3 regions of the Methylobacterium sp. Gmos1 genome follow, and region 1 is predicted to be linked to each of the others. Evidence: predicted binding sites of a transcription regulator. Region 1 holds the regulator's gene; each other region holds the start of a gene.
The links. Region 1 encodes PhoB, which activates phosphate uptake and scavenging genes when phosphate is short. Its sites were predicted from a motif close to TGTCATNNANCTGTCAT; they were not measured.
Positions count from the first base shown of each region.

Region 2: the regulator PhoB is predicted to act here: its motif matches at 8,724-8,740, upstream of ACS5PV_RS27760 (ceramide glucosyltransferase).
Region 3: the regulator PhoB is predicted to act here: its motif matches at 4,014-4,030, upstream of ugpB (sn-glycerol-3-phosphate ABC transporter substrate-binding protein UgpB).

Region 1 covers NZ_JBSNCC010000018.1:101,821-111,719, reverse strand. Annotated here, with positions in the region: gene ACS5PV_RS26155 (NAD(P)H-hydrate dehydratase) at 134-1,648, shown strand; gene ACS5PV_RS26150 (PleD family two-component system response regulator) at 1,914-3,281, opposite strand; gene ACS5PV_RS26145 (response regulator) at 3,309-3,689, opposite strand; gene ACS5PV_RS26140 (DUF3572 domain-containing protein) at 3,825-4,112, shown strand; gene ACS5PV_RS26135 (DNA polymerase IV) at 4,109-5,434, shown strand; gene ACS5PV_RS26130 (cell envelope integrity EipB family protein) at 5,455-6,375, opposite strand; gene ACS5PV_RS26125 (GcrA family cell cycle regulator) at 6,926-7,441, shown strand; gene phoB (phosphate regulon transcriptional regulator PhoB) at 7,681-8,382, opposite strand; gene phoU (phosphate signaling complex protein PhoU) at 8,460-9,179, opposite strand; gene pstB (phosphate ABC transporter ATP-binding protein PstB) at 9,263-9,899, opposite strand, start outside.
Region 2 covers NZ_JBSNCC010000022.1:7,760-17,658, forward strand. Annotated here, with positions in the region: gene bcsA (UDP-forming cellulose synthase catalytic subunit) at 1-2,669, opposite strand, end outside; gene bcsS (cellulose biosynthesis protein BcsS) at 2,672-3,430, opposite strand; gene ACS5PV_RS27750 (ATP-binding protein) at 3,820-6,555, opposite strand; gene ACS5PV_RS27755 (PilZ domain-containing protein) at 6,760-7,155, shown strand; gene ACS5PV_RS27760 (ceramide glucosyltransferase) at 7,512-8,663, opposite strand; gene ACS5PV_RS27765 (prolyl oligopeptidase family serine peptidase) at 8,843-9,899, shown strand, end outside.
Region 3 covers NZ_JBSNCC010000004.1:240,636-250,534, forward strand. Annotated here, with positions in the region: gene ACS5PV_RS10240 (ABC transporter ATP-binding protein) at 1-374, shown strand, start outside; gene ACS5PV_RS10245 (CaiB/BaiF CoA transferase family protein) at 500-1,672, shown strand; gene ACS5PV_RS10250 (DUF1640 domain-containing protein) at 1,765-2,121, shown strand; gene ACS5PV_RS10255 (thiamine pyrophosphate-binding protein) at 2,236-3,912, shown strand; gene ugpB (sn-glycerol-3-phosphate ABC transporter substrate-binding protein UgpB) at 4,074-5,393, shown strand; gene ugpA (sn-glycerol-3-phosphate ABC transporter permease UgpA) at 5,398-6,282, shown strand; gene ACS5PV_RS10270 (hypothetical protein) at 6,480-6,794, opposite strand; gene ACS5PV_RS10275 (hypothetical protein) at 6,791-7,027, opposite strand; gene ACS5PV_RS10280 (acyl-homoserine-lactone synthase) at 7,039-7,701, opposite strand; gene ACS5PV_RS10285 (helix-turn-helix transcriptional regulator) at 8,036-8,773, opposite strand; gene purS (phosphoribosylformylglycinamidine synthase subunit PurS) at 8,964-9,206, shown strand; gene purQ (phosphoribosylformylglycinamidine synthase subunit PurQ) at 9,203-9,889, shown strand.

The sequences.
Region 1 (9,899 bases):
GGATTTCCCGAGAGCGGACCGGGAATGCCTAATCAATAAGCAATCGCTGCGCGTTTGTTGCGCAATCCGCCGTTCTCAAGCCTGGCGCCGCGGCATGGCCGCCGTGCCCGGGCGCTTCTCGGAGTATGATGCGATGGCCGCGACCGAGCTGCTCACCACCGACGAGATGCGGCGGGCGGATGCCGCAGCGATCCACGCCGGCACGCCGGGCCTGGCCTTGATGCAGCGCGCCGGCGCCGCGGTCGCCGAGCGGGCCCGGGTGCTCGCGGGCCAGAGGGAGAGCGCAGGGCCAATCCTCGTCCTGTGCGGGCCGGGCAACAACGGCGGCGACGGCTTCGTGGCCGCCACGCTGCTGGCGCAGGCCGGCCTTGCCGTCGAGGTGGCGCTCCTCGGCGAGCGCGGCGCGCTGAAAGGCGACGCGGCCGATGCGGCGGCCGGGTGGAGCGGTCCGGTGGCGGACGCCGCGGCGAGCGAGCCCGCAGGCTTCGCGCTCGTCGTCGACGCGCTGTTCGGGGCGGGCCTGTCGCGGCCGCTCGACGGCGACGCCGCGGTGCTCGTGGCGCGGGTCAACGCGGCCGGCGTGCCGGTGCTGTCCGTCGACGTGCCCTCGGGCCTCGACGGCGATACGGGTGCGGCGCGCGGTCCGGTCGTCACGGCGACCGAGACCGTCACGTTCGTGCGGCGCAAGCCCGGCCACCTACTGCTGCCCGGCCGGCGGCTGTGCGGCCCGGTCACGGTCGTGGGGATCGGCATCTCCGACGAGGTCGTGGCGGGGATCGGGGCGAGCGTCCACGTCAACGGCCCCGAACTCTGGGACGCCGCCTTCCCGCGGCTGTCCGAGGACAGCCACAAATACACCCGCGGCCACGCGGTGGTGCTGTCGGGCCCGGCGCACCGCACCGGCGCGGCGCGGCTCGCCGCCCGCGGCGCCCTGCGGATCGGCGCCGGCCTCGTCACCGTGCTGTCGCCGACGCCGGCGCTGCCGGAGAACGCCGCCCAGCTCACCGCGATCATGCTGCGCGCCTGCGACGGCGCCGACGACCTCGACGACATCCTCACCGACGAGCGCCTGAATGCGATCGTCGCCGGCCCGGGTCTCGGCACCGGCGCCCCGACCCGCGACCTCGTACGGGTCGCCGCGGAAGCCGGCCGCGGCCTCGTCCTCGACGCCGACGCCCTGACGAGCTTTTCCGGCAAAGCCGACGAGCTCGCCGAGACGATCGCGGCGGGGGGCGCCCAGGCGGTCGCGACCCCGCACGAGGGCGAGTTCGCGCGCCTGTTCCGGGGCGTGGCGGGGGTGCCGGCGGAGGGCTCGAAGCTCGCCCGCGCCCGGGCCGCCGCCTCGTTCCTCGACGCGGTCGTGGTGCTCAAAGGCGCCGACACGGTGATCGCCGCGCCGGACGGCCGCGCCGCCATCAACCCCAACGGCACGCCCTGGCTCGGCACCGCCGGCAGCGGCGACGTGCTGTGCGGCTTCATCGGCGGCCTCGTCGCCCAGGGCATGGCGACCTTCGAGGCCGCCGCCGCGGCGGTCTGGCTCCACGCGGCCGCCGCGCGCCGGCACGGGCCGGGCCTGATCTCGGAGGACCTGCCGGAGATGATGCCGGGAGTGCTCGGGGAATTGCTGGTAGGGTTCGGAGTGAGGTGAGGAGCCGACCGTGAAAGAAAACCGCGGATCTTCTCCTCTCCCCGCGGGCGGGGAGAGGCCTTCGTACCCCTTGTCGGGTGCCAAGGGAGCCCGCAGGGCGAGCGTGAGGGGGTGTTTCCGGAAGAGGCTCACTCGTCGAGACCCCCTCACCCTCGCTCCGGCTTCGCCTCCGCTTGCTGCGTTCCCTGAACGGGAACACAGCCCTCTCCCCGCGGGCGGGGAGAGGAGGAAAACCGCGCCTGACCTGGCAAGGTGTCTTTAGCCGTCACGCCGCGACCGCCGCGACCACCCGGTTCCGGCCGGCCTGCTTGGCCTGGTAGAGCGCGAGGTCGGCGCGCTTGAGCATCTGGGCCGGGTCGGCATCCTCCGGCTGGCGCGCCGCGACGCCGATCGAGACCGTGACCTCGATGGCGCTGGTGCCGCGCTGGACCTGGAACGGCGCCGCCTCGATCCGCTCGCGGATGCGCTCGGCGACCTGGCGGGCGGCGTCGAGCCCGGTATCGGGCACCACCACGACGATCTCCTCGCCGCCGAAGCGCGCCACCACGTCGATGCCGCGGGTCTGGGCCCGGATGCGGTTGGCGAATTCCTTCAGGACCTCGTCGCCGGCATCGTGCCCGAACCGGTCGTTGATCGTCTTGAAGCGGTCGATGTCGAGGAGCAGCAGCGCCACCGGCCGGTCACGCAAGGACGGCTCTGAGAACAGGCCGCCGAGGTAGCTGTCGAGGTAGCGCCGGTTGTGCAGGCCGGTGAGCCCGTCGGTCACCGCGAGGTCCATCGAGACCTGGACCGATTCGCGCAGCGAATCCGAGAAGCGCCGGCGCTTCACCTGGGTCCGGACCCGGGCGACGAGCTCGTTGCGGTCGATCGGGCGGACGAGGTAGTCGTGCACGCCGAGGTCGAGGCCGCGCATGATCCGCGCCTTGTCGTGCGCGTCGGCCATCATCACCACCGGCACGGTGCGGGTGCGGTCGAGGGAGCGGAGCTGGCTGCACAGGCGCAGGCCGTCGTGGTCCTGGAGGTCGAGGCTCACCAGCACCACGTCGTACTCGCCGGCCTTGACCCGCTCCAGCGCGTCCTGCGGCGAGGCCACGGTCTCGACGCGGTGGTACTGCCCGAGCGCCGCCGCCAGCCGCTCGGCCGAGGACGGGCGATCCTCGACGATCAGCACGTTGGCGTCGTGACCGGTCTCGGCGGCGGCCGCCGCCAGCGGATCGCCGACCCGCGACGCCATGGCGCGGCTGCGCAGCTCGTCGGTCACCGCCTTGAGGCGCACCAGGCTGCGCACCCGGGCCATCAGGGCGGTGTCGTCGATCGGCTTGGTCAAGAAGTCGTCGGCGCCGGCGTCGAGCCCGCGCAGGCGGTCGCTCGGCTGGTCGAGGGCGGTCACCATCACCACCGGCAGGTGCGCGGTGGTGGGCGTCGACTTGATCCGCCGGCACACCTCGAACCCGTCCATGCCCGGCATCATCACGTCGAGCAGCACGATGTCGCACAGGCCCTTCTCGCACACCGCGAGCGCGTCGGGCCCGTTCATCGCCGAAACGACGTCGAAATACTCGACGGTCAATTTCGTTTCGAGCAACTTAATATTCGGGAAAAGGTCGTCGACGATGAGAACGCGTGCCGACATGGAAGGCCAGGCCCCTCTCAGCTCTGCTCAGCTCTGGCGCTCGTCGCCGACATAGGTGCGGACCGTCGCGAGGAACTTCGCGACCGAGATGGGCTTCGACAGGTAGGCCTCGCAGCCCCCCTCGCGGATGCGCTCCTCGTCACCCTTCATGGCGAAGGCCGTGATGGCGATCACCGGGATGCTCTTGAGCTCATCGTCCTCCTTGAGCCATTTAGTGACCTCGAGGCCCGACACCTCGGGGAGCTGAATGTCCATCAGGATCAGGTCAGGCCGATGCCGGCGCGCCAGCTCGATCGCCTCGATCCCGTTGGCCGTCTTGAGGGTCGCGTAGCCGTGAGCCTCCAACAGGTCGTTGAAGAGCTTCATGTTCAGCTCGTTATCCTCGACGATGAGCACCGTCTTTGTCATGGCTCACTGTCTCCGGCGCTCCAGCGGGCCGCGTCACACCCCGGCTGCGACCGGAACCGCAACACTGTTAAGCGGCACATGTTGATGAAACGCAAATTCGATGGATTTGCCAGGGGGTCCGATCCCCGTGGCGGAGTGCTGAGCGAATCCGCCGCGGAGGCGCTGGGAGGCCGCGTCTTCGCCTACGTCACCGGCGAGCCCGGGCGACTGCTGCGCTTCATGGAGAGCTCCGGCCTGTCGCCGGATGCGCTGCGGCAGGCGGCCGACAGCCCCGATCTCGTCGCCGGCCTCCTCGACCACGTGGTGGCCGACGAGGAGCTGCTGCTCGCCTGCGCCACCGCCCTGGAGGTGCCGCCCGAGCGGATCACCCAGGCCTGGCGCCGCCTCGGACCGCCCGAGGATCCCGGCGAGTTCGGGGCGTGAGCGGAGGCGCGCTCTGCCGCGATTGCGGGGCGAGCTTGCCGGGCGACGCCCCGCGCTGCCGGGCCTGCGGCTCGCCGCGCCTTCTCGCCCATCCGGAGCGCGACACGCTCGCCATCGCGCATGTCGATTGCGACGCGTTCTACGCCGCGGTCGAGAAGCGCGACGACCCCTCGCTCCGCGACCGGCCGCTGATCATCGGCGGCGGTCGGCGCGGGGTGGTCTCGACCGCCTGCTACATCGCCCGCATCCGCGGCGTGCACTCGGCGATGCCGATGTTCCGCGCGCTCGAGGCCTGCCCGGACGCGGTGGTGCTGCGGCCCGACATGGAGAAATACGCCCGGGTCGGCCGGCAGGTGCGGGCGATGATGCAGGCGCTGACCCCGCTGGTCGAGCCGGTCTCGATCGACGAGGCCTTCCTCGATCTGTCGGGCACCGAGCGGCTGCACGGCGCCTCGCCCGCCGTGACGCTGGCGCGCTTCGCCCGCGCGGTGGAGGCGGAGATCGGCATCACCGTCTCGGTCGGGCTCGCGCCCAACAAGTTCCTGGCCAAGATCGCCTCGGATCTCGAGAAGCCGCGCGGCTTCTCGATCATCGGCCGGGCGGAGGCCCAAAGTTTCCTGGCGCCGCGGCCGGTGCGGATCCTGCCCGGCATCGGCCAGGCCGCGGCGGAGCGCCTGGCGGCGCTCGGCATCCAGCGCATCGGCGAGATCGGCCGGATCGCACCCGAGCGGCTGCATGCGAGCCTCGGGCGCGACGCCGCCCGCCTCCTGGCGCTCGCGCGCGGCGAGGACCGGCGCGTGGTGCAGCCGCGGCGGGAAGCGAAGAGCATCTCGGGCGAGACCACCTTCGCGGAGGACCTGCGCGCCTTCGAGGCCCTGCGGCCGGTGCTGTGGCGGCTGTGCGAGACGGTGGCGCGGCGCCTGAAGCGGGCCGAGCTCGCCGCCGGCAGCGTCACCCTGAAGCTGAAGGATCGGGATTTTCGCCTGCGCACCCGCACCCGCTCGGGGCTGGCGCCGACGCAGGTCGCCGAGCGGCTGTTTCGCCCGGCCGAGGCGCTGCTGCGCGACTCCTGCGACGGCACCGCCTACCGGCTGATCGGCGTCGGGGCCGGCGATCTCTGCGACGCGGCCCACGCCGACCGCGGCGACCTCGCCGACGTCTCGGCGGTGCGCGAGGCGAGCCGGGCGGCGGCGATCGACGCCCTGCGCGAGCGCTTCGGCGCGACCGCCGTGCAGCGCGGGCTCGGCTTCGCGCCGCAGGCCGGGGGGCCTCCCGGCAAGGACCATCGCGGCAAGGAGCCGCCGGAGCGGGAGCCGCGCTGACGGCGCCGGAGGTCGCCGCCCTACTTGCAGTCCTTGCTCTCCGGCATGAGGTCGATGCGCGACAGCTCGCCCTTGAGCGAGAACTCGCCGTAATCGAGGCGCAGCGCGCCGCTGACACCGTTCTCGTAGAGGTCGAAGGCGAGGACGTAGACCGGGGTCCGCTCCCCCTCCCCCGGCGAGAAGTAGCTCAGCGTCACCGGCCAGTGCGGCATCGCCGCCATCGCGCCCTCGCGCAACGGCGCCTCGACCGGAGCGGAGGCGGGCTTGAGCGCGTCGGGCTTGGGAGCATCGGCTCTCGGCGCATCGGGCGCGGCGGGCTTGGGTGCTTCGGGCCTGGGTGCCTCGGGCTTTGATGTCTCGGGCTTGGCCGCGACGCGCTGCGGACCAATCACCGCCAAGGTGTCGTAGACCTTGCGGCCGTCATCCGAGCCGTCGAACACCTTGACGGCGACAGTGGATTGCCCGGCCCGGGCAGCCTCGATCAGCCGCTTCATGTGGGCGGCCGGAAACAGCACCTCGCCCGGCACCGCCATCTCGCCGCGCTTGGGCTGCTTGAGGGTGACGTCGAGGCCCTTGTCGCCGCGCTCGGCATTGCCGTCGACCGGGGCCGCCGCCTTGCCGTTGAGGTCGGACTGGGTGCGGAAGCGGAAGCTGCGCCCGTCGCCGCTCTCGAACGTGGTGTTGCGCAGATCGGAGGTGCGGGTGCCGCTCTCCGAGCTCTCCAGCACCGTGACCTGCCGGTACTGCAGCGCGAAGCCCTTGCAGGCGTCGCCGGTGAAATCGAACACGATCCGGCCGCGGGCGCTCTCGACCGCGCGGGTGCCGGAACTGCCGGACAGGGACAGGTCGTAGACGGCGCGGTGGGGCGCGAGGTGCACGGCCTCCGCCGCCATCGCGGGCGACGAGAGCGCGAGCAGGACGCACGCGAGGAGTGATCGCATGAGGTCTCCCGGGGCGGCCGTCGGTGCTGGCGTCGGCCCTGTTGGTCGTTCCAAGATAGGCCCCGCCCCGGCCCCCGGCAACGTTCCGGGGCGCGGCGATCGCCGGCCGGCCGGCCCGGGCCGTGGCGCTGCGGCCACGCTTGTCGAAGACCGCACCGACGACCTCCGCGCGTCGGGAGCCGCGAGGACGGCGCAACCTGCGATCATGCGGTACCCCGGTATGCCGGTCTCTCCGGGGCGCCGTGGCAACCCATTGATGGGTAAGGGTAAGCCCGCGGCGCGCTCCGGTAGGGCCGCGCCTTGCCCGGCTCCGGCGGCGCGACCCGGCCGGGTCCCGGCCGCCGTGAGGCCGCGGGGAAAAACCGACTCGGCGGGGGGCGGACTCTTGCGCGGGTGTTAGCCCGTCCTGTAGGTTCACCCCCGTCGCCACCGCTCCAGGCGTGGCGGCGATCACCAGCAGGATCGGACGGATTCACCGCGCGGCCGAACGGCGTGCCGCTCGCGGCTGCGTGCCGATTCCATGGGTGATGTCGGGGGAGTGGAGGCGGCGATGATGGATGCGGGTCCGGGCTGGACGAAGGAACGCGTCGAGCTTCTCAAGCGGCTGTGGAGCGACGGCCGCAGCGCCAGCCAGATCGCCGCCGAGCTCGGTGGCGTCTCCCGCAACGCCGTCATCGGCAAGGTCCACCGCCTCGGCCTCGCCGGGCGCATCGTGAAGGCCAACGGCGCCGCGCCGTCCGGCCGCCGTCCCCGGGCCGAGGGCGAGTCCGCCGGCACGGCCGGCGAGACCCCATCGGTGCTCGCCCCGGCGCCGCCGGCGCTGGCCCTGTATCAGGCCACGCCGCCCGCTGTCGGAGACGCGCTGCCGGAGAGCGCCCGCGTCACCATCATGGAGCTGCGGGAATTCATGTGCCGCTGGCCGATGGGCGACCCGTCGACGCCCGATTTCCGCTTCTGCGGCGACCGCGCCATCACCGGCCTGCCCTACTGCACCCACCACAGCCGCCTAGCCTACCAGCCCGCCGCCGAGCGCAGGCGCGACCGCAAGGTCGTCGGGTTCCGCTAGGGGCCGCGTTCCACCGGAGGACACGGAGGCGGCGCCGCGCCGCTTCCGCCGCGATGCCTTCCAACGCGTCGACGATATCGCTCAAATCCTAACGAATCCTGTCCGGCGGCTCGCCCGGAAGGGATTCGGCGAGGCCGCGTCATCCCGGGTTCCGCTATCCCGGCCCCGGGATGACGCGGAGGTGGAGCAACCGATGGTCGAGCCGTCGAGATTGCTCCGTTCGTCTCGAAGGGGCAGCCTCACGGCTCCGGCGCGAACATCTCGTCGAAGGAGTAGCCGGAGCCGCGCACGGTGCGGATCGGGTCGCTGTCGCGGCCACGGTTGATCGCCTTGCGCAGGCGGCCTATATGCACGTCGACCGTGCGCTCGTCGATGTAGACGTCGTGGCCCCACACGCCATCGAGCAGTTGCTCGCGCGAGAAGACCCGGCCGGGGCTCTGCATCAGGAATTCGAGCAGCTTGAACTCGGTCGGGCCGAGATGCAGCTCGCGGCCGTCGCGGCGCACCCGGTGGCTGACCCGGTCGAGCTCGATGTCGCCGGCCACCAGCAGGTCGGCGACGTGGGCGGGCTTCGAGCGGCGCAGCAGCGCGCGCACCCGCGCCAGCAATTCGGGCACCGAGAACGGCTTGACGATGTAGTCGTCGGCGCCGGTGGCGAGCCCCCGCACCCGGTCGCCCTCCTCGCCCCGCGCCGTCAGCATGATGACCGGCAGCCGTTCGGTCTCGCGGCGGGCGCGGATGCGCCGGCACAGCTCGATCCCCGACAGGCCCGGCATCATCCAGTCGAGGAGGACGAGGTCGGGCACCTGCTCGCGCAGGCGGATATCCGCCTCGTCGCCGCGCGCGACGGCGTCGACCTCGAAGCCCTCGGCCTCGAGGTTGTAGCGCAGGAGGAGGGTGAGGGCTTCCTCGTCCTCGACGATCAGGATGCGGGTACTCATCGCGGATTACTTCGGGCGGCGGAGGATGGATGGCAGGAAAAGGCCCGCCGGACCGGAAGCCCGGCGGGCCTGCCGCCTCAGACCTCGGTCTGGTTGTCGAGGGTGGCGAAGCTCGACCGGTCGTTCTTCGGACGATCGGTCGGCAGGGTCTCGCCGGTGGCGAGGTAGTGGATGGTCTCGGCGATGTTGGTGGTGTGGTCGCCGATGCGCTCGACGTTCTTGGCGCAGAACAGGAGGTGCGTGCAGAACGTGATGTTGCGCGGATCCTCCATCATGTAGGTCAGGAGCTCGCGGAACAGCGAGGTGTAGAGCGCGTCGATGCCGCCGTCCCGGGCCCAGACGTCGAGGGCGACGACGGTGTCCTGGGTGGCGTAGGCGTCGAGCACGTCCTTGAGCTGGCCCTGGACCAGCTCGTTCATGTGCTCCACGCCGACGACGATCTTCTGGAGCTGGACCTGGTCGGCGATGGCCACGACGCGCTTGGCGACGTTCTTGGCCAGGTCCCCGATGCGCTCGAGGTCGCCCGAGACGCGGATCGCCGAGATCGTCTCGCGCAGGTCGACGGCGAGCGGCTGGCGCCGGGCGATGAGGAGGATGGCCTTCTCCTCGATCTCGCGCTGGAGCCCGTCGAGGCGCTGGTCGGCGGCGATCACCGCCTGGGCGAGGGCGGCGTCGCGGCGCAAGAGCGCCTGGCCGGAATCGGCCACCATCTTCTCGGCGATGCCGCCCATCTCCGAGATGCTGCGCCGGAGGTTCTGCAACTCCTGATCGTAGGAGGTGACGATGTGGCTCGACATGGATTGCGACTCCCCGCGATGAGGGTGGCGTGTGTGGCGCGCCGGCCCGGCAGGGCCGGGCCGGCGAAGCGAGTCGGTGAGCCTCAGCCGAACCGGCCGGTGATGTAGTCCTGGGTCTGGCGCTTCGACGGGTTCATGAACAGCCGGTTGGTCGGCCCGAACTCGACCAGCTCGCCGAGATACATGAAGGCGGTGAACTGCGAGATGCGCGCCGCCTGCTGCATGTTGTGGGTGACGATGGCGATGGTGAACTCACCGCGCAGCTGCTCGATCAGCTCCTCGATGCGGCCGGTCGAGATCGGGTCGAGGGCCGAGGTCGGCTCGTCGAACAGGATCACCTCCGGGCGCTGCGCCACCGTGCGGGCGATGCACAGGCGCTGCTGCTGGCCGCCGGACAGGCCCATGCCCGACTGCTTGAGCTTGTCCTTCACCTCGTCCCACAGGGCGCCCTTGCGCAGGGCCTCCTCGACGCGGTTGTCGAGGTCGGCCTTGCCGAGGCGCTCGTAGAGCCGGATGCCGAACGCGATGTTGTCGTAGATCGACATCGGGAACGGCGTCGGCTTCTGGAACACCATGCCGACCCGGGCGCGCAGCTCGTTAAGGTCGATCGACGGGTCCAGGATGTTGCGGCCGTCGAGCAGGATCTCGCCTTCCGCCCGCTGCTCGGGGTAGAGGCTGTAGATCCGGTTGAAGGTGCGCAGCAGGGTGGACTTGCCGCAG
Region 2 (9,899 bases), on a different contig from region 1:
ACGGAGTCGAGGGGTGGCGCCCGGCGCGGCGTCGCGATCGTGACCGGGGCGGTGCCTGCCAGCGCCAGGATGCTCTCGCTCCAGGCCGCCGCGTCGAGCGCACCCGCGTCGGGCCGCGGGGCGGCGAGGTCGGGGGCGGCGGCGAGGAGGCCGGCGATGGCGGTCCGCCAGGCGGCCTCGTCCACCGGAGCCTCGGTCGGGGAGCGTTCCGGCGCGGCCGGGGCGTGAGCGGCGGCAGGGGCAGCGACCGCGGCCACGGGGCCCGCGGCCGCCGGGTCCTCGATGGCGGGACGCGGCTCGGTCCGGATCGTCGCAGCGATCTCCGCCGGGGGCGCGGGGGGGATCACCGGCGCGGGCGGAGCGGCGGCGAGAGCGGGCGCGAGGCCCGAGCGCTCGCGGGCGATCTCGTCGGCCAGAATCCTCTGCGGGGCCGGCTCGGCGCTTGCGGCGAGCGCCGGCGCCGCGACGGCCGGGACACTCTCGGCCGCGCGTTCCGCCGGGGCCGGCATCGCGTGCGGCACGGGCGCCGGCAGGATCGCCTGAGCCTTGGGTGCCGGCTTGCCGAGATACGACACCGCCCGCACCGGCTCGGCGACGCCCCAGGCGAGGAAGCGCAGGGTGCCGGTGAGGAGGTCGCGGTGGCGCCGGCGTCCTTTCAAAAAGGCGCGCAGGGCGCCGGCATCGCCGTACATCAGCCCCGCCACGGTGCGGTACTCGGCCGGCGCGAGGGCCGAGAAGGCGACGACGCGCAGGTCCGGCGCCGGCGCTGCCTGCCACGAGAATCGCAAGGGCGCGCCCGCTCCGGCCTGGAGCGCGCCGCCCTCCGGCAGCGCCGGCCATGGCGCGCCGTCGCTCCGGCGCAGGGTCGCGGCGTCAGTGCTCATCCGCTCGACGACGACCGGCACCCGCTCGTCCCCGACGATCGCGAGCGCCGGCCGGCCGACGGGCAGGCTCGGCACGCGCTCGTCCTGGCGCCGCTCGGCGACGACGCCGAGGCCGACGCCGGCGATCACCAGGTTGAACCCGCACCACAGGCCGACGACCAGCATCAGGCTGGTGACGCCGGGCTCGTAGAGGTAGCGCCACGCCGCCATGCCGCAGCCGGCGGCCAGGGCCAAGAAGATCGCGAAGAACGGCCAGGCCAGGGCGGAGAGGTGGTCGTGGTCGAGGCCCGCCCCCTTGGCGGTGACCGAGAAGCTCGGGCGCCGGGGCGAGGCGATCACCGAGACGATCGAGCGGACCAGGAACACGCCCTGGACGTACTCGTACAGCTCGGAGACGAACGGCCAGCGCACGTGGCCGTACAGGTAGTTCTGGATCATCAGGTTGGCGATGATGTAGGTCGCCGTGTAGGCCAGGGCCTCGTCCACCGACGAGACGAAGATCTTGACGTCGAAGAAGATGTGCAGGAGCGGCGCGAGCATGAAGATCAGCCGCGGCAGCGGGAAGAACCAGAACGTCATGCTCGACAGGTAGGCGAGCTTCTGGATCGGTCGTAAGCCCCGCTTGGTCAGCGGGTTCTTGAGCATCAGGATCTGGATCATGCCCTGGCACCAGCGGCCGCGCTGGACGATGAAGTCGGCCAGGCTCTCGGGCTGGAGCCCGGCGATCAGCGGCTGGCCGACATAGGCGCTGGTCCAGCCCTTGCCGTGCAGGTCGAGGGCGGTCTCGCAATCCTCCGTGATGGTAATGCCGGAGAACCCTCCGACCGCGTCGAGGGCGCACCGGCGCAGGAGCGCCGCCGAGCCGCAGAAGAACGAGCCGTTCCACTTGTCGAGCCCGGTCTGGGTCACGCCGTAGAACATCTCGTTCTCGGACGGCATGCGGGCGAAGGTGCGCAGATTCCGCTCGACCGGATCGGGATTGAGGAAGACGTGCGGGGTCTGGACCAGGAACAGGTTGGGGTCCTGCGAGAACAGCCCGACCGTCTCGGCGAGGAACGAGCGGAACGGCGCGTGGTCGGCATCCAGCACCAGCACGATCTCGGCGCGCGAGGCGGTGAGACCGTTGTTGAGGTTGCCGGCCTTGGCGTGCTCGTTGCGCGCCCGCGTCAGGTAGCGGGCGCCGAGTTCCGTGCAGAGGGCCTGGAGCTCGGCCCGGCGCGCCCTCGCGGCTCCGGCCTTGCGCGGATCCGGATCGGCGCATTTCTGGTCGGTGCCGCCGTCGTCGAGGAGCCAGACGGTGAGTTTTTGAGCCGGATAGTCGAGGTTCAGCGCCGCCGCGAGGGTGACGGCGAGCAGCTCGGTCGACTCGTTGTAGCTCGGGATCAGCACGTCGACGGCGGGAAGCTCCGCCTCCGCCGGCAGCGCGACGGGGGCGCGCACCAGGGGATCGGCGTTGACGATCAGGCTCACCGCCAGGATCAGCACGCAGTACAGTTCCGCCCCGAGCAGCACGAGGCCGAAGCCGAGGCCGACGGGATCGTCGAGGGAGGGCAGCGTGCCGGTGAGGCGCCAGTAGACGTAGCGGATCACCACCAGGGTGCCGAGCGCCAGGAAGGCGAGCCGGGGCAGGCCGCGGCGCGGCGCCAGCAGCCACAGGGCGGCCATGCCGGCGCAGGCGGCGGCGCAGAGCCAGGTCTGCGCCGCCGGGCCGACCGGCTGGACGAGGAGCCCGACGGTGAGGAGAGCGGACAGCGCCCAGGCGGTCCAGCGGAGAGCGGCGGCCATCTCTAGAAGCCCGCCCGCATGTCGACGGTGGTGTAGAGGCCGCCCTTGCGGGTCTGGTCGTGCAGGTAGCCGGCGGCGACGCCGAATTGCAGCGCGCCGAACTGGAAGCCGCTCCAATGGGCGCCGATCCGCCACTGCCGGTAGTAGTCGTCGCCGAGGAGCGCCGCCTCGGGCCCGAGGAAGCCGCCCATCACCGCGACGCCGCCGCGCAGGCGGCCGTAATAGGCGTTGAAGGTGCTGGAATAGGTGCCGGTGGCGTGCACCATCGTGCCCGGGGTCGGCCGGGCGTAGAGGTCGAGCGCCGCCTTGAGGCCGCCGGCGTTGCGTGCGCCCGCATCCAGCCCCGCCACCTCGTTGCGGCGCACGTTGAGGCCGACGAAGGCCGACAGCACCGCCTCGGGCCAGACCCAGCCGTAGCCGAGGAGCGCCGCGACCTCCGCCTGCTGGCCGAGCCCGGTGCCGGACCGGTACGAGCCGATCAGCGTGTCCGCCCGCAGGCGCAGGCCGCTGGTCAGCAGGGAGCCGGCGGGCGCCGCGGTCGCGGTCGCGCCGGCGAATTGCGAGCCCTGCGAGCTGACGGTCGCCGAGGTGTCGACCGAGACGATCCAGGCGTCCTGCGCGCCCGGCGCCTCGGCGCCGGTATACCAGTCGGCTGCGAGCGCCGGCCGGCCGCAGGCCGCCGTGAGAGCGAGGGCGCATCCGGACAGGACGCGCGAGGACGGGCCGCGCCGGACCACGGCGCGGGTAAGATTGCGGTGCATGTCGAAACGCCACCTGACCCTGCAACAAGGCCAGGATCGCGCCCGCATCATTAAGCGGACCTTGCCGGGACGGGCGGCATCCCGTGCGATTCAGTCTTACATCCTTCAGGATGATTTCGGGTGGGCGGGATAGACCACGGGGGCGAGTCAAGGCGGCTGGGGATCGGTGTCCACAGCGGCGCCGGGATAGGCGGGGGGCTGACCTCAGAGGCCGCTCCTGACTACCTCCACCCTACTCCGGAAGACGCGGGATCCCCTCTCCCACACGGGAGAGGGGGGGGAGCGCTCGACTTGAGAACGCGGCATCAGCTGGTGCGGAGATCGATCGGGACCGGGCCGGAGGCTTCCGGTCCGCGAGGAGATCGCATCATCCCCTTTCCCCACGCACCTTAAGCCGTCCGGCCGAGACCGGCCGGCGCCACTGCATCGGCCTCCAGGTCCGAGATCAGGCGGCGGGTCTCGAAGGCCGCCGCGGTGCAGCGGGCGCGGGCGCGGGCGAGCGCCATCGCGAAGGCGGCGGGATCGCGGGCGACCTCGTCCTCGGTGCAGGATTCGAGCTCGGCGCAGGACCGGGAGAGGGCCGCGAAGCCGAGCATGCCGGCGGCCGAGACGAGGCCGTGCGCCTCGAAGCGCAGCCGCGCCCGTCCGGCGGCCTCCGTCCCCTCCCCGGCCAGCGCCCCGGTGACCTGCTCGGCGAGGTGGCCGAGGAGGCGGCGCACCGCCTCCGGCGGCAGGTAGGCGCAGACGCCGTCGTAGAGCGCCCGGTCGAGGGCGGGCTCGTCCTCGACGGCGCCCTCTCCTGCGCCGTCGTCGCGGTCGAGCCAGCGGTCGAGGAGCGCGGCGAGCTCGGCCGGGGTGAAGGGCTTGCCGAGGTGGTCGTCCATCCCGGCCTCGCGGAAGGACTGGACCTGGTCCGGCAGCACGTTGGCGGTCATGGCGATCACCGGCACCCGCCCGGCGGGGCCGGGCAGGCAGCGGATCAGCCGCGTCGCCATGGTGCCGTCGAGGCCCGGCATCTGCACGTCCATCAGCACGAGGTCGTAGGCGCCCGCCTCGGCGGCCCGCACCGCCTGGAACCCGTCGGTGGCGACGTCGACGCCGTGGCCGGCCTTGCGCAGCATCAGGCAGGCGAGCTCGCGGTTCACCTCGATGTCCTCGACGAGGAGGATGCGGCCCGCCCGCCCCGGCCGGGTCGCGGCGCGGGCCTCCGGCGGCGCCTGGTCCTCGGCCCGGGGCAGGGTCAGAGTGAGCCAGAAGGTCGCGCCGCGGCCGGCCGCCGAGATCACCCCGATCTCGCCGCCCATCGCCTCGACGAGGCGGCGGCTGATGGCGAGGCCGAGGCCGGTGCCGCCGTAGTCGCGGCGGATCGAGCTGTCGACCTGCGAGAAGCGCTCGAACAGCCGCCCCTGCGTCTCGGGCGCGATGCCGATGCCGGTGTCAGACACGGAGAAGCGAATCCGCTCCCCGGAGGCGCCGCTGCCCTCGTGGCGCAGGGACAGGGCGACGCTGCCGCGGGGGGTGAACTTCACCGCGTTGTTGAGGAGGTTGAGGAGGATCTGGCGCAGCCGCGCCTCGTCGCCGACGAGGTGGCGCGGCAGGCTCGCGTCGATGGTGCTCGTCACCGCGAGGCTCTTCTCGGCGGCCGCCGCCCCGACCACCCCGAGGCAGCCCTCGGCCAAGGCCTCGATCGCGAACGGCTCGGGCCGCAGGGCCACCGCCCCGGCCTCGACAGAGGAGAAGTCGAGGATGTCGTTGACGAGCGTCAGGAGACCCCCGGCCGAGGCGCGGGCGAGGCCGGCGTAGCGGCGCAGCTCCGGCTCGAGGTCGTCGGCCTGCGCGAGCAGCCCGGTGAAGCCGATCACGGCGTTCAGCGGCGTGCGGATCTCGTGGCTCATCGCCGAGAGGAAGTCGGTCTTGGCGGCATTCGCCCGCTCGGCGGCGACCTTGGCCGCCTCCGCCGAGACCTTCGCCGCTTCCGCCGCGGCCTTGGCGGCGACGAGCCCGGCCTCCGCGTCCTTGCGGGCCGAGACGTCGAGGTTGAGGCCCGTGATCCGCAGTGCCCGCCCGTCGCGGTCGCGGCAGAGCCGGCCGATCGCCTGGATCCAGCGCTGGCCGCCGGGTACCGTAACCCGGAAGGCGATGTCGACGGTGCCCCCGCCCGCCACCGCGCCGCGGAAGGCGGCGAGGGCGGGCTTGCGGTCCGGCGGCACCAGCCGGCGCAGCCAGGCGCCGAGCCCGATCACCGCCGGCCGGTCGCCGGGCAGCCCGTGCAGCCGCGCGCTCTCGGGCGCCAGGGTCACCTCGCGGGTGACGAGGTCGAGGTCGAACAGGCCGGCGCCGGCGGCGTCCTGAGCGAGGCGCAGGAGGTCACCGGTCTCCTCCAGCGCCTTGCGGGCGGCCAGGATATCGTCGATGTCGAGGGCCGAGCCGAGCCAGCCGAGGAGCGCGTCGTCCTTGCGCAGGGGCTGGAACGAGAGCTGGTGCCAGCGATAGGCGCCGTCGCGGTCGCGCAGGCGGCCTTTCGCCTCGCCGCTGCCGCCCTCGACCAGCGCCGCGGTGATCCGCGGCCGGTCGTCGGGGTGGTAGCGTTCCTGCCGCGCCGCCCGGCCGGGGCCGATCGGGCCGAAATAGCGCTCGAAGGCCGGGTTGGCGTAGACGGTCTCGCCGGTATCGGTGCGCTCCATCCAGACGAGCTGGGGCAGCGTGTCGGCGAGCGCGCGGTAATGCGCCCGGCTCGCGCGCAGCGACGCCTCCGCGTCCTGGCGCGCGCCCGCGTCGCGGATCGCCGCGACGAAGGGCGGTCCTTGTGCCGACAGGCGGGTCTCGACCCAGATCCAGCGCCCGTCGGCGTGGGACAGGCGATGCACCAGGGCGCCGCCGCCGACGAGGGCCGCCACGGCGGGACGGTCCTCCGGGTGGGCCCATTCGGTGAGGGAAAGCCCCGCGAGGGTTTCGGGCGCGCGGCCGGTCAGCGCGAGGCTCGCCGGCGAGGCGCGCACGAGCCGGCCCGCGGCGTCGATCTCCGCGACGAGGTCCGGGCAGGCATCGACGAGCCGCCGCGCCGCGCCGCGCCCGAACAGGCGGGCGAAGGGGTTGCGCCAGCCGGAGCGCGCGTCACGGCTCACGCCGTCACGCCCCGTCCTGCCACGCGGCGAAGCCCCGCGCGGCGCACCGTCCTCCGCGCCCGGAACACCCTCGGGCGCGGGCCTGCCTCGGATCCCATCGTCATGGCGGGCCTGGTCCCGGTCAATGAGCGAAAATTTGTCAGATGATGGTTAACCACCGATTCATTAAACGAGGCTTAACCTACCTCTGCGACCAGAACAGTCATGACAGCAACGTCACACACGCCTCAGTTCGGTCCGGCTTCCCCAGCGTCGACGGCGATGGTGGCCGCGGTGCAGCTCGGCAGCGAGCGGCGGCGCGACCGGCGCTTTCCCGTCACCCTGTCGGCGCGGCTGCGCCACGGCGGCCGGAGCTACCGCACCGAGATCCTGAACCTGAGCCGCGGTGGCCTGCTGCTCGCTCCGGTGGCGACGGTCATGCTGGTCCCGGGCTCCCCGATCCAGGTCGCGGCGGCGTCGATCGGCGAGGTCGAGGCCCATATCGTCAGCCTGAGCGCGCTCGGGATCCACGCACGGGTCGAGGGGACGTCCGAGCGTTTCCAGAAGGCCCTGGTGCATCTGGCGCGGCTGACCCGGATCTGGATGGCGCCGGAGGCGTGAACGGCGGCAGTTCCCGGCCGGGGGGCTGCGGGCTGTCCGGCAGGTCCGCGCGCGGGACATGAATCCCGCCGGGCAGGCTTCTGGTCTTCCTCAACAGAACGGAAGCGACCGAGGTCGGGGCTCGTCGGTCACCGGAAGGCGCACGCGTCGCGTGGCTTCACCGCCCCGTGGGGCCGCCTCCGCTCCGTCATCCGAAACAATCCGCCGCTACGGCCCGGCCCGGACGGCACCCGGGGCGATCGTCGCGGCCCGTCGCATGGGTGGCGTCATGCCTCCCTCCGTCGGTCTCAGTCCTCCCCGCCTCGGGCGGGAGGGACGGTGGGGAGCGTGATCCTGTCCGGCTCGCTCGTCAAGCATTATGGAACCGCGGCCGGAGCGTCGGCGCCGAGGCGAGCGGGCTTGGTGCGGATGTCCATGGCGTTGCCGCGCCAGACGATGTCGCGGGCGACCCAGGCGGCGAGCCAGATCGGGATGAACGAGAGGTCGCGGACGAGACACGTAAGCGGCCAGCGCCAGGAGCGCGGCCAGCCGTTGCGGGCAGCGAGCCGCCACTCGGCGCCGTACCAGGCGGCGGCGGTGCCGAGCATCGCCGCGAGGCCGGTGAGGCCCCCACCCGCCGCCGGATAGGCCGCCAGCATCGGGATCACCGCGCCGGTGCCGATCTCGGGGGCGAAGAACAGCGGGAAGGTGACGCGGCGCAGGCGCGCCCAGCGCAGCTGGCGCGACCACACCTCGGCGGCGCGGCGGGGCCCGAGCGGCTGGGCGAAGGGCGAGGCGACGAGGTGGACCTTGCGGCCCATCGCCCGCACCAGCTTGGTCGCCGCGGCGTCCTCGGCGATCTCGGCGCCGAGCGCCCGGATACCGCCCTGCGCCTCCAGCAGCGGGCGGTGCCAGAGCATGCTCTTGCCCTGGGCGAAGCCGAGGCCGAGCGCCTCGCCGACGTATTGCCAGCGCGCCTGGAGGGTGTTGAGGAAGGCGCACTCGACCTCGGCCCAGAAGCTGCCGGGCCGGGTGCCGACCGGCGTCGAGCAGACGAGGCCGGTGTCGGGGCGCCAGGCGGCGCGCAGGCGCTGGATGTAGTCCGCCGGCATCAGCACGTTCGAGTCGGCGAGCACGATCCAGTCGTGGCGCGCCTCGTCCCAACCGCGGATGCAGTTGTTGAGCTTCGGGTTGTCGCTCACCCGCTCGTCGCCGACGATCAGCCGGGCCGGCACGCCCGGATTCGCGGCGATCAGCCGCTCGACCAGCGGCACGATCGGGTCGGTGGCGCGGGCGACGCAGAAGATCAGCTCGTAGCGCGGGTAGGCGAGGCGAAAGCCCGAGGCCAGCGTCTCCTCGCTGTAGGTCTCAAGGCCGCAGACCGGCCGCACCACCGTGACGGGGGCGTCCTCGCGTCCTGCCGGATCCGGATCGGGCCGGCCGAGGCGGCGAAGCGCGACCACGAGGCTCGCGAGGTTGATCACCGTGAGGGCGAGGCAGATGATGGCGGCAAAGCCGGTACCGGTCATGCGGGTTCTCCCGGGCCGGTGCCGACCCGCGCCCTGTCGTCTCCCTCAAACAGACGGGCTGTTGCAGCCGTATGACGCTGCCGCACGCCCGGGCGCCGCTGTTCCTTTCCGGCATCACCCTGGATCCGGTCCGCGGCCCAGCTAGATCCTCCCGCGAAACGCCAACCGACGAGCCAGGCATGTCTTCGCCCCTCAACCCGCCGACCCCCGATCCCCGCCCGACCCTCCGGGCTCCCGACGACGATCCGCATCTCTGGCTCGAGGAGATCGACGGGGAGCGCGCCCTCGCCTGGGTCGAGGCGCAGAACGCCGACACGCTCGCAGTCCTCGCCGACGGGCGTTTCGCCGCCGACCGCGACGGCCTGAAGGCCGCCCTCGACCGGCCGGACAAGATCCCGGGCGTCACCCGCCGCGGGGGGCTCCTCTACAACCTGTGGCAGGATGCCGGGCATCCCCGCGGCCTGTGGCGGCGCACGACGGAGAGCGAGTACGCCAAGCCCGAGCCGGCCTGGGACGTGCTCCTCGACCTCGACGCGCTCGCCCGCGACGAGGGCGAGGACTGGGTGTGGAGCGGCGCCGCGAGCCTGCCGGGCAGCCACGCCCGCGCCCTGATCCAGCTCTCCCGCGGCGGCGGCGACGCGACGGTGGTGCGCGAGTTCGACCTGGCCGAGCGCCGCTTCGTCCCGGACGGTTTCTCGCTGCCGGAGGCCAAGAGCATCCCGGTCTGGCTCGATCCCGACACGCTGCTGCTGGCCAGTCCGCTCGGCGGCCCGGAGCACGCGACGCCGGCCGGCTACGCGCGCACCGTGCGGCTGTGGCGGCGCGGCACCGATCCGCTCGCCGCGCCGGTGATCTTCTCCGCCGGCCCGACCAGCATGGTCGCCTACGGCTACCCGGACCGGGAGGCCAGCCCCGAGCGCCTGGTATTCGCCGAGCGCACCGGCTTCTTCGACGGCACGATCAGCCTCGGCGACCGCACCGGGCCGAAGACCCGCCTCGACATCCCGACCGATGCCGACGCCCACTGGCACCGCGGGTATCTCGCCATCCGCACCCGCACGCCGTGGGCGGTCGGCGGCGCGACCCACCCGGCCGACAGCGTGCTCGGCATCGGGCTCGACGCGTTCCTGGCCGGCGACCGTGATTTCCAGGTCCTGTTCACCCCCGGCCCGCGCCGGGCGCTCCAGGGCTTCTTCTGGACCGGCGGGCACCTCGTCATCTCGGTCCTCGACGACT
Region 3 (9,899 bases), on a different contig from region 1:
CCACCCGCTACGTCGCGACCTTCATGGGCTCGCCGCCGATGAACATCCTGAAGGCCGAGGCCGTCGCCGGGGGCGTGCGGATCGACGGCGCGGTGATCCCGGTCTCCGGGGTCGCGCCGGGCACCGCGGTCGAGGCCGGCATCCGGCCCGAGGACCTGCGGATCGCCGAGGACGGCCTCCCCTTCCGGATCGCCTTCGTGGAGGAACTCGGGGCCACCCGCCTGCTGCACGGGCCGCTCGCCGGCACCGACGTCGCGGTGCAGGTGCCGGCGGGCTCGGGCCAGCAGGAGGGCGACACCGTGCGCCTCGCGATCGAGCCCTCCGCCCTGCACCTGTTCGACCCTGCCACCGGACGGCGGCTGGTGCAGGGCTGACCGGAGGCGGGCGGGCTTTCCCGCGGCTCGAACTGCGTCGTATGCAAGCGGGACTGAGATTCCCGCGGGGGAATCCGAAAGCGCCATCCTGGAACGGGAGGCGCCTGACGGGAGGCATCGTTTCCGTGCACAAACCGCTCGCCGGCATCAAGGTGCTCGAACTCGCCCGCATCCTGGCAGGGCCCTGGATCGGCCAGCTCCTGGCGGATCTCGGCGCCGACGTGGTCAAGGTCGAGCGGCCGGGCGTCGGCGACGACACCCGCTCCTGGGGCCCCCCCTTCGTCGAGGGCGCACATGGCGACACGCTCTCGGCCTCGTATTTCCACTCGACGAACCGCGGCAAGCGCTCGGTCGCGGCGGATTTCGAGACCGCCGAGGGCCAGGCGGTGGTGAAGAAGCTCGCCGCCCACGCCGACGTGGTGATCGAGAACTTCAAGGTCGGGGGGCTGAAGAAGTACGGCCTCGACCACGAAGCTTTAAGCGCCCTCAACCCGCGGCTCATCACCTGCTCGGTCACCGGCTTCGGCCAGGACGGCCCCTACGCGCCGCGGGCCGGCTACGACTTCATGGTCCAGGGGCTCGGCGGGATCATGTCGCTCACCGGCGAGCCCCAGGGCGAGCCGGTCAAGACCGCGGTCGCCTTCGCGGACGTGTTCACCGGGGTCTACGGCACGGTGGCGATCCTCGCCGCACTCCAGGGCCGGCACGCCACGGGCAAGGGCTGCCACATCGATATGGCGCTCCTCGACACGCAGGTCTCGGTGCTGGGCAACCAGGCCCTGGTCTACCTCGTGTCGGGGATGCTGCCGCCCAGGATGGGCAACGAGCATACCAGCATCGTGCCCTACCAGGTCTTCCCGACCTCGGACGGCCACATCATCGTCGCCTGCGGCAACGACGGGCAGTTCCAGAAGTTCTGCACCGTGCTCGGCACCACCTGGCACCTCGATCCGGACTATTCGACCAATCCCGGCCGGGTGACGCGGCGCGACGTGCTGATCCCGCTCATCGCGGCGGAGACCAGCCGCCACAGCAAGGCCGATCTGCTGGCGCGGCTCGGCGCGGTCAACGTCCCGGTCGGCCCGATCAACGACCTCGCCGAGGTCTTTTCCGACCCCCAGGTGGTCCATCGCGGGATGCGCCTGGACCTGCCCGATCCGCGGGCGAAGGGCGGCACGATCCCGAGCGTGCGCTCGCCGATCGTCATCGACGGCGTGCCGATGGCGGCCGAGACCGCCTCGCCGCAGGTCGGGGATCATACCGAGAGCGTGCTGGCGGATCCGGCCTGGGGCGGGTGACGCATTCCATTCGTACCGGCTACGCGAGCCAAGGCCGGTACGGACTGCTATGATCGTTGGTACGAGCCTCCGGAAGGTGCCCGAACCCCGCCATGACCTCGATCGCTTTCGACACCCTCAAATTCGCTCGTACGCTCCGCGACCGAGCGAAGATGCCGCCAGAGCAGGCAGAGGGTCTAGCCGATGCCTTTGTCGAGGCAATCCAAGGCGACATTCCAACGAAAACGGATTTCAAGAGTGTCGAAACAAGCATCGAAGCACTGAAAGCCGGCACGAAATCCGATATTGAGGGCGTCAAAGCGAGTCTGCGAGAGACTGAATTGCGTCTCGAATCGCGCATCGAGTCGACCAAGAGCGATGTCATCAAATGGGTCGCCGGGCTTATAGGATTCCAGACACTCGCTATCATCGGAGCAGTCATCGCGTTGGCACGAATCCTGAAGCCGTGAAGCGTCGGTCGGATTGGTAGCGCCAAGTCAGAGCAGGCAGCGCTCGCAAGGCCTCAGTCTACACAGCACGCGCGAGAAGCAACTCAAGAAGATGACTCGACGGAGGACACGCCCATGACCGACGCCCCCCGCCCCCGCACCGGCGGGCAGATCCTGGTGGACCAGCTCGCCCGCCACGGCGTCGGCGACATCTTCTGCGTGCCCGGCGAGAGCTACCTCGCGGTGCTCGACGCGCTGCACGACGCCGAGATCCGCCTCACCGTCTGCCGGCAGGAGGGCGGGGCCGCCATGATGGCGGAGGCGCACGGCAAGCTGACGGGGAAGCCCGGCATCTGCTTCGTCACCCGCGGGCCCGGGGCCACCAACGCCTCGCCGGGCCTGCACATCGCCAAGCAGGACTCGACCCCGATGATCCTGTTCGTCGGCCAGATCGAGCGGGCGGCGCGCGAGCGCGAGGCGTTCCAGGAACTCGATTACCGGGCGGTGTTCGGCACCATCGCCAAGTGGGTGACCGAGATCGACAGCGCCGAGCGCCTGCCGGAACTCGTCGCCCGCGCCTTCCACGTCGCCACCGCCGGCCGGCCCGGCCCGGTGGTGATCGCGCTGCCCGAGGACATGCTGACCGGGACGGCGAGCGTGCCCGACGCGCCCGCCTTCCGGCCGGTCGAGACCCATCCGGCGCTGTCCCAGATGGTCGAGCTCCAGAACCTCCTCGCTCGCGCCGAGAAGCCCTTCGCGATCCTCGGCGGCAGCCGCTGGTCGGAGCAGGCCGTGCGGCGCTTCGCTCGCTTTGCCGACCTGTTCTCGCTCCCCGTCGCCTGCTCGTTCCGGCGCCAGGGCACCATCCCGGCCGACCATCGCTGCTACGCCGGCGATCTCGGGCTGGGCGTCAACCCGAAGCTCCTGGCCCGGATCGAGGAGGCCGACCTCCTGCTCCTCGTCGGCGGCCGGCTGTCGGAGATCCCGTCGCAGGGCTACACGCTCCTCGACATTCCAGGACCCCGCCAGACCCTCGTCCACGTCCACCCGGACCCGGAGGAGCTGGGCCGCGTCTACAGCCCGGCGCTCGCGATCAACGCGAGCCCCACCGCCTTCGCGGCGGCGATCGAGACGGTGCAGCCGCCCCGGGCCCTGCCCTGGGCCGCCGGCACCGAGGCCCTGCACGCCGATTACCTCGCCTGGAGCGATCCATCCCGGATCACCACGCCGGGCACCCTCCAGATGGGCGGCGTGATGGCCCATCTGCGCGAGGCGCTGCCGGCGGACGCGATCCTGTGCAACGGGGCAGGCAACTTCGCCACCTGGGTCCACCGGTTCTGGCCGTTCCGCGCCCATGACGGCCAGCTCGCCCCGACCTCGGGCTCGATGGGCTACGGCGTGCCCGCCGCCATCGGCGCCAAGCGGCTCCTGCCGGAGCGCACCGTGGTGGCGGTGTCGGGCGACGGCGACTTCCTGATGAACGGCCAGGACTTCGCGACCGCCGTGCAGTACGACCTGCCGGTCATCATCATCCTGGTCGACAACGGGATGTACGGCACGATCCGGATGCACCAGGAGCGGGAATATCCCGGCCGCGTCTCCGGCACCGCGCTCCGGAACCCGGATTTCGCCGCCTATGCCAAGGCCTTCGGCGGCTACGGCGAGCGGGTCGAGCGCACGGAGGATTTTCCGGCGGCACTGGCGCGGGCGATCGAGTCGGGCCTGCCGGCGATCCTGCACTGCCCGATCGACCCCGAGGCGATCACCCCGACGACGACCATCCAGGCCCTGCGCAACCGCAAGCGGTCGTAGCCGTCACAACCTCCCTTGCTCGCTCGGCACGGCTGTGCTTAGCCAGCTACCAACAAGCGCCCGCCGCCGGAACGGTGCGGGCCGCGTCGCACCGGCGCTTTTGTCGTCGGAGTGTCACGCGGGCCCCGCATGAGGGGCCGCACACGAGGAGAGGACACCCGATGGCCCCCACCACGACCATCCGCATCGCGCTCGCCGGCCTCGGCTTGGGCCTGGCCGCCACCCCGGCGCTCGCCGTGACCGAGCTGCAATGGTGGCACGCGATGACGGGCGCCAACAACGACGCGGTCAACCGCCTCGCCGACGAGTTCAATGCCTCGCAGAGCGACTACAAGGTGGTGCCGACCTACAAGGGCAATTACGGCGAGACGCTGAATGCCGGCATCGCCGCCTTCCGCGCCGGCACCGCGCCGCACATCATGCAGGTGTTCGAGGTCGGCACCGCCACGATGATGTCGGCCAAGGGCGCGGTGAAGCCGGTCTACCAGCTGATGAAGGACGCGGGCGAGCCGTTCGACCCGAGCGCCTACCTGCCGGCGATCACCGGCTACTACTCGACGACCAAGGGCGAGATGCTCTCGTTCCCGTTCAACTCCTCGTCGATGGTGATGTGGGTCAACCTCGACGCCCTGAAGGCGATCGGCCTCTCCGAGCCGCCGAAGACCTGGCCGGACCTGTTCGCGGCGGCCAAGAAGCTGACGCAGAACGGCTTCCCGAATTGCGGCTTCTCGACCACCTGGGTCACCTGGCTCAACATCGAGCAGCTCTCGGCCTGGCACAACGTGCCGGTGGCCACCAAGGCGAACGGCATGGACGGCCTCGACACCACGCTCGAGATCAACGGCCCGCTCCAGGTCAAGCACATCGGCAACCTCGCCGAGGCGCAGAAGGACAAGTCCTTCGACTATTCCGGCCGCTACGACAGCGGCTTCGGCCGCTTCACCGCCGGCGAGTGCCCGATCATGTTCGGGTCGTCCGGCTCCTACGGCAACGTCAAGGGCGCGGCGAAGTTCGCCTGGGCCTCGGCGCCGATGCCGTACTATCCCGACGTTCCGGGCGCGCCGCAGAACAGCATCATCGGCGGCGCCTCGCTGTGGGTGATGGGCGGCAAGAAGCCCGACGAGTACAAGGGCGTGGCGAAGTTCTTCAGCTTCCTGTCCGATACGGATCGCCAAGCGAAGCTCCACCAGACCACCGGCTACATGCCGATCACCAAGGCGGCCTACGAGAAGTCCAAGGCGGACGGCTTCTACGACAAGAACCCGGCGCTCGAGGTGCCGATCAAGGAACTGACCAACAAGCCGCCGACCGAGAATTCCCGGGGCCTGCGCCTCGGCAACCTGCCGCAGATGCGCGACATGTGGGCCGAGGAGATCGAGGCGACGCTCGCCGGCAAGAAGACGGCCAAGCAGGCCCTCGACGAGGCGGCGACCCGCGGCAACGCGATGCTGCGCCAGTTCGAGAAGCAGGCCGGACGGTAACATCATGGGGCCCGAGCGCGTCACCTTCGGAGGCCGGCTGCTGCCGGCGGCGCTGATCGCGCCGCAGCTCCTCATCGTCGGCCTGTTCTTCTACTGGCCGGCCGTGCAGGCGGTCTGGCAGTCGTTCCAGATGCAGGACGCGTTCGGGCTCTCGACCGAGTTCGTCTGGTTCGAGAACTACCGGGCCCTGTTCACGGATCCGGCCTACTACCAGGCGCTCGCCACCACGCTGGTCTTCGCCGCGGCGGTGGCGGGGCTCTCTCTCGGCTTCGCGCTGCTGCTCGCCGTCATGGCCGACCGGGAGATCCGCGGCTCGGGGATCTACCGGACCCTGCTGATCTGGCCCTACGCGGTGGCGCCGGCGGTGGCGGGCGTGCTGTTCGGCTTCCTGTTCCAGCCGGGCCTCGGGCTGATCGCCCGCGGGCTCAACCAGATCGGCATCCCGTGGAACCCGCTGCTCGACGGGAACCACGCGATGATCCTGGTGGTGATGGCGGCGGCCTGGAAGCAGGTCTCGTACAACTTCCTGTTCTTCCTCGCCGGCCTCCAGGCGATTCCGGGCAGCGTGATCGAGGCGGCGGCGATCGACGGCGCCCGTCCGGCGCGGCGATTCTGGACCATCGTCTTCCCGCTGCTCTCGCCGACCACGTTCTTCCTGATGGTGGTCAACGTCGTCTACGCCTTCTGCGAGACGTTCGGCGTCATCGACGTACTCACCCACGGCGGCCCGGGCCGGGCGACCCAGACCCTGGTCTACAAGGTCTACCAGGACGGCCGCATCGGCGCCGATCTCGGCGGCTCGGCGGCGCAGTCGGTGGTGCTGATGGCGATCGTGATCGGGCTGACGGCGATCCAGTTCCGCTACGTCGAGAAGCGGGTGGCGTATTGAACGCCGCGCCCTGAACCCTCCCCCCGTCTGCGGCAGGGCTGTCCAGGAAAAATCCCTCTCGAAATCAAGCGCGGGATCCCCTCTCCCGAGTGGGAGAGGGGAGGCGCGCCACCCCTTTGCCCGGGCAGCCCTGCCTCTGCGGGGGAGGGTCCGCCCGGTGCATCATCCGGCGAAAGAGAGAAGCGGCCCCTCGCCGCTCAGCACGACATCGCCCGCTCGGCCTCGCCCTCCTCGCCGAAGCCGAGCTCGTCGAACACCGCCGCGGCCGCCCGGATCATCGCCTGCACCGAGGGCAGGTCGCGGATGTCCGGGCTCGCGGTGCACTGCAGGTCGAGGATGCCGGCGGCGAGGCGCAGGGCCTGGATCTCGGCCCGGGCGGCCTGGGAGAGGGACGGGAGAGGGAAAGGATGAGCGGTCGCCATCGTGGTGCGTGCCTGGTCGGGAGCGGAACGGGTGTCGGGACGGGCCGGCCCGCGGCGGGACCGGGTGAAAGGGGATGCGCCGAAGGTCATGACCACCGCTCCTTGGCGGATGCCGTGGCGTCCGCGGGCGGATAGGTCCGGCCCACGTGCCAGAGCGCGAGCCGGATCAGGTCGAGGGCGACCGGGTCCTGGCACTCCGCGGCGTGCCGGTAGGCCTCGATCAGGTGCTCGGCCAGGCGGTCGGCCGGAGCGGGCGGGCGAGCCGGCAGGCGCACGCTCCGCAGGATCGGGGTGGAGAGGTGAGTGTCGTCGGGACGCGGCATCGCGGGCGATCTCAGGCTGTCAGGCCGCACCCGGGCCGGGCCCGGGCCGGCGGAATCGAAGGGCGGGCCCCGGCGAGGACGGGGGTGTCGACGCCGTAGGCGGCTCGGGTCGTCTCCAGCGCCTCCTCGGTCATCGCGATCGTCACTGCGCAGAGCGAGACGCCCGCCGTGACGGCCGGCAGGCCGAGGGGCCGCGGATTCCAGCCGATATCCGCCATCTGGGGAATCCAGCAGGTCTCGATGACGAGGTTCAGGCGCGGGATGCCCTGCTCGAGGCAGTGCTCGATCAGGCCCGCCGCCACCACCCCGGCCGCTCGCGACAGCGGCCGATCCTCGCGGAAGCGCGCCGAGGCGAAGAACCGGGTGCATTCCCACGTCGCGGGCCCGCGCTCGAAGCCGCGTATCTCGGCGAGGTGCGGGAAGATCTCGCTCAGGAGCGTCGGCTCGTCGGAGGGCAGGAGCCGCGTGCCGCCCGCGACCTGGCCGTCATCGTCGATGGCGAGCAGGTAGCGCGTGGCCTCGCCGTCGAACCGGTCGCGCCCGGCGGCATCGACGGCGCGCAGCGTCCGGCAGCCGCTCTCCCCGGCGTCGGCGCATCGCAGGGCGTGGTGCTGCGCCAGAGCGTCCGCGTAGGCGCCACGGCTCGCCCGGTCGATGACGTGGAGGCGGATCATGCGCCGATGTCCCTCGGTACCGGCCTCCATAAGGCCAGAGGTGGACGCGCTCCGGTATCCCCGAAAACCGGTAGGACGAGAGCGAGTTTAGCGCGATCTGCCGGGGTGCCCCGCATCGGGCTCGGCTCCGGGCGCCGCGAAGGGCTCCCGACCTCATATCCGCAAGCAATCGACTCGGGACGAGATCATACGATTTCCGAGCGATTGCTTTCAGGCGATCGTGCCGGATCGCGGTCGCAATGCGGAAATCGGCTTCGCTCGGGCGTGCGAAGCCTACGGCGTCACCGCGCGGGCTGGTGATACGATGTCCGGAAGGAAGCGTGCGAAAATCGTGTCAGAGCGTGATCTCGCGCAGGCGCAGGGCCTCGATCACCGTGTGGGTGGTGTTGCGGGTGCCGATCTTGCTGCGGGCGTTGCGCAGGTGCGTCGCGACGGTCTCGACCGAGACGCCGAGGAGGTCGGCGGTCTCCTCCCGGGTGCGGCCCTGCGCGGCGAAGGAGAGGACATCGCGCTCGCGGGCACTCAGGAGCCGGCCGACTGGCCGGCGCCGGCGGGCCGTGGTCCGGGAGGCGGCCGACCAGGCGTAGAGCCCGAGCAGATGGATGGCCCGGCGCACCCGCGGCGTCATGTCGACCCGCTCGCCGGCGAGCGAGAACCCGCCCAGGAAGCCGCTGGCATCGTGGATCGGCACGCAGTAGCCCACGCCCAGCCCGTGCTCGCGCGCCTCCTCCATCACCCGGCGGGCCTGGGGCGCGGTCTCGGGCTCGTAGGGCACCTCGCTCCAGACGAAGGGCTCGGTGGTGCGCAGGCAGTGGCGCGCCACGGGATCGTAGCGGTAGTGGCCGACCCGGTCGTAATGCGCCAGCCAGTCCTGCGGCCAGACGCTGAGCAGGATGTGGGGGCTGATCCGCTCGCTCGCCTGCGGCAGCCGGGTGATCGCGAAGGAGGAGAAGCCGCAGCGGGCCACGAGATCGAAGATCGTCTTCTGCACGTCGAGCGGGTCCGACAGCCCGTCGAGACCGTCGATCAGGTCGAAGGATTGACGAATGAACGCGTCGTCGGCGTCCGACATGACCTGCCCCTGAACCCCGCGCCGCCCTCGCGCGAGGCGACCCCGCCCGGTCGCGATAGCCGCCAGTAATAGAATCCTACCAGCAAAGATCAATGCGGCCCGCGCGGCCGCCGCGGGCGGCGTTGCCTCAGCGCACGATCCGCACTATCGGGAGCGGCAAGAAGCCCTCCCGCTGCCGAAGGTCTTGCCGATGAAAGCGCGCGTCACCGTCACCCTGAAGACCGGCGTCCTCGACCCCCAGGGCAAGGCGATCGAGGGGGCGCTGCGCTCGCTCGGGATCTCCGGCATCGCCGGCGTGCGCCAGGGCAAGTTCTTCGAGGTCGAGGTCGACGCCGCCGACGAGGCGAGCGCCGAGGCGACCGTGAAGGCGGCCTGCGACCGGCTGCTCGCCAACACCGTGGTCGAGAACTACCGCGTCGAGATCGCCCGATGAAGGCCGCGGTCGTCGTCTTCCCGGGCTCGAACCGCGACGCCGACGTCGCCAGGGCCCTGCGGCTGTCGGGCGCCGAGGTGACCTCGGTGTGGCACACCGAGACCGAGCTCCCCGCCGGCACCGACCTCGCGGTGCTGCCCGGCGGCTTCTCCTACGGCGACTACCTGCGCTGCGGCGCCATCGCGGGACGGGCGCACGCCATGGACGCGGTGCGGGCCCACGCCGCCCGGGGCGGCCTGGTGCTCGGCATCTGCAACGGCTTCCAGATCCTGTGCGAGTCCGGCCTCCTGCCGGGCGTGCTGATGCGCAACGTCAACCGCCGCTTCATCTGCCACCGCCAGACCCTGCGGGTCGAGCGCGCCGACACCGCCTTCACCCGGGCCTATACCGAGCATCAGGTGATCGACGTCTGCGTCGCCCACGGCGAGGGCAACTACTTCGCGGATCCCGAGACGCTGGCGCGGATCGAGGGCGAGGGCCGGGTGGCGTTCCGCTACTGCGACGCGACCGGAGCGCTCACGGTCGAGGCCAACCGCAACGGCTCGCTCAACTCGATCGCCGGCATCTATTCCGAGGCCCGCAACGTGCTCGGGCTGATGCCGCACCCGGAGAACTTCGTCGAAGGCCTGGTCGGCGGCACCGACGGGCGCGGGCTGTTCGAGAGCCTGGCCAAGGCTGCCTGACAAAGGGCTG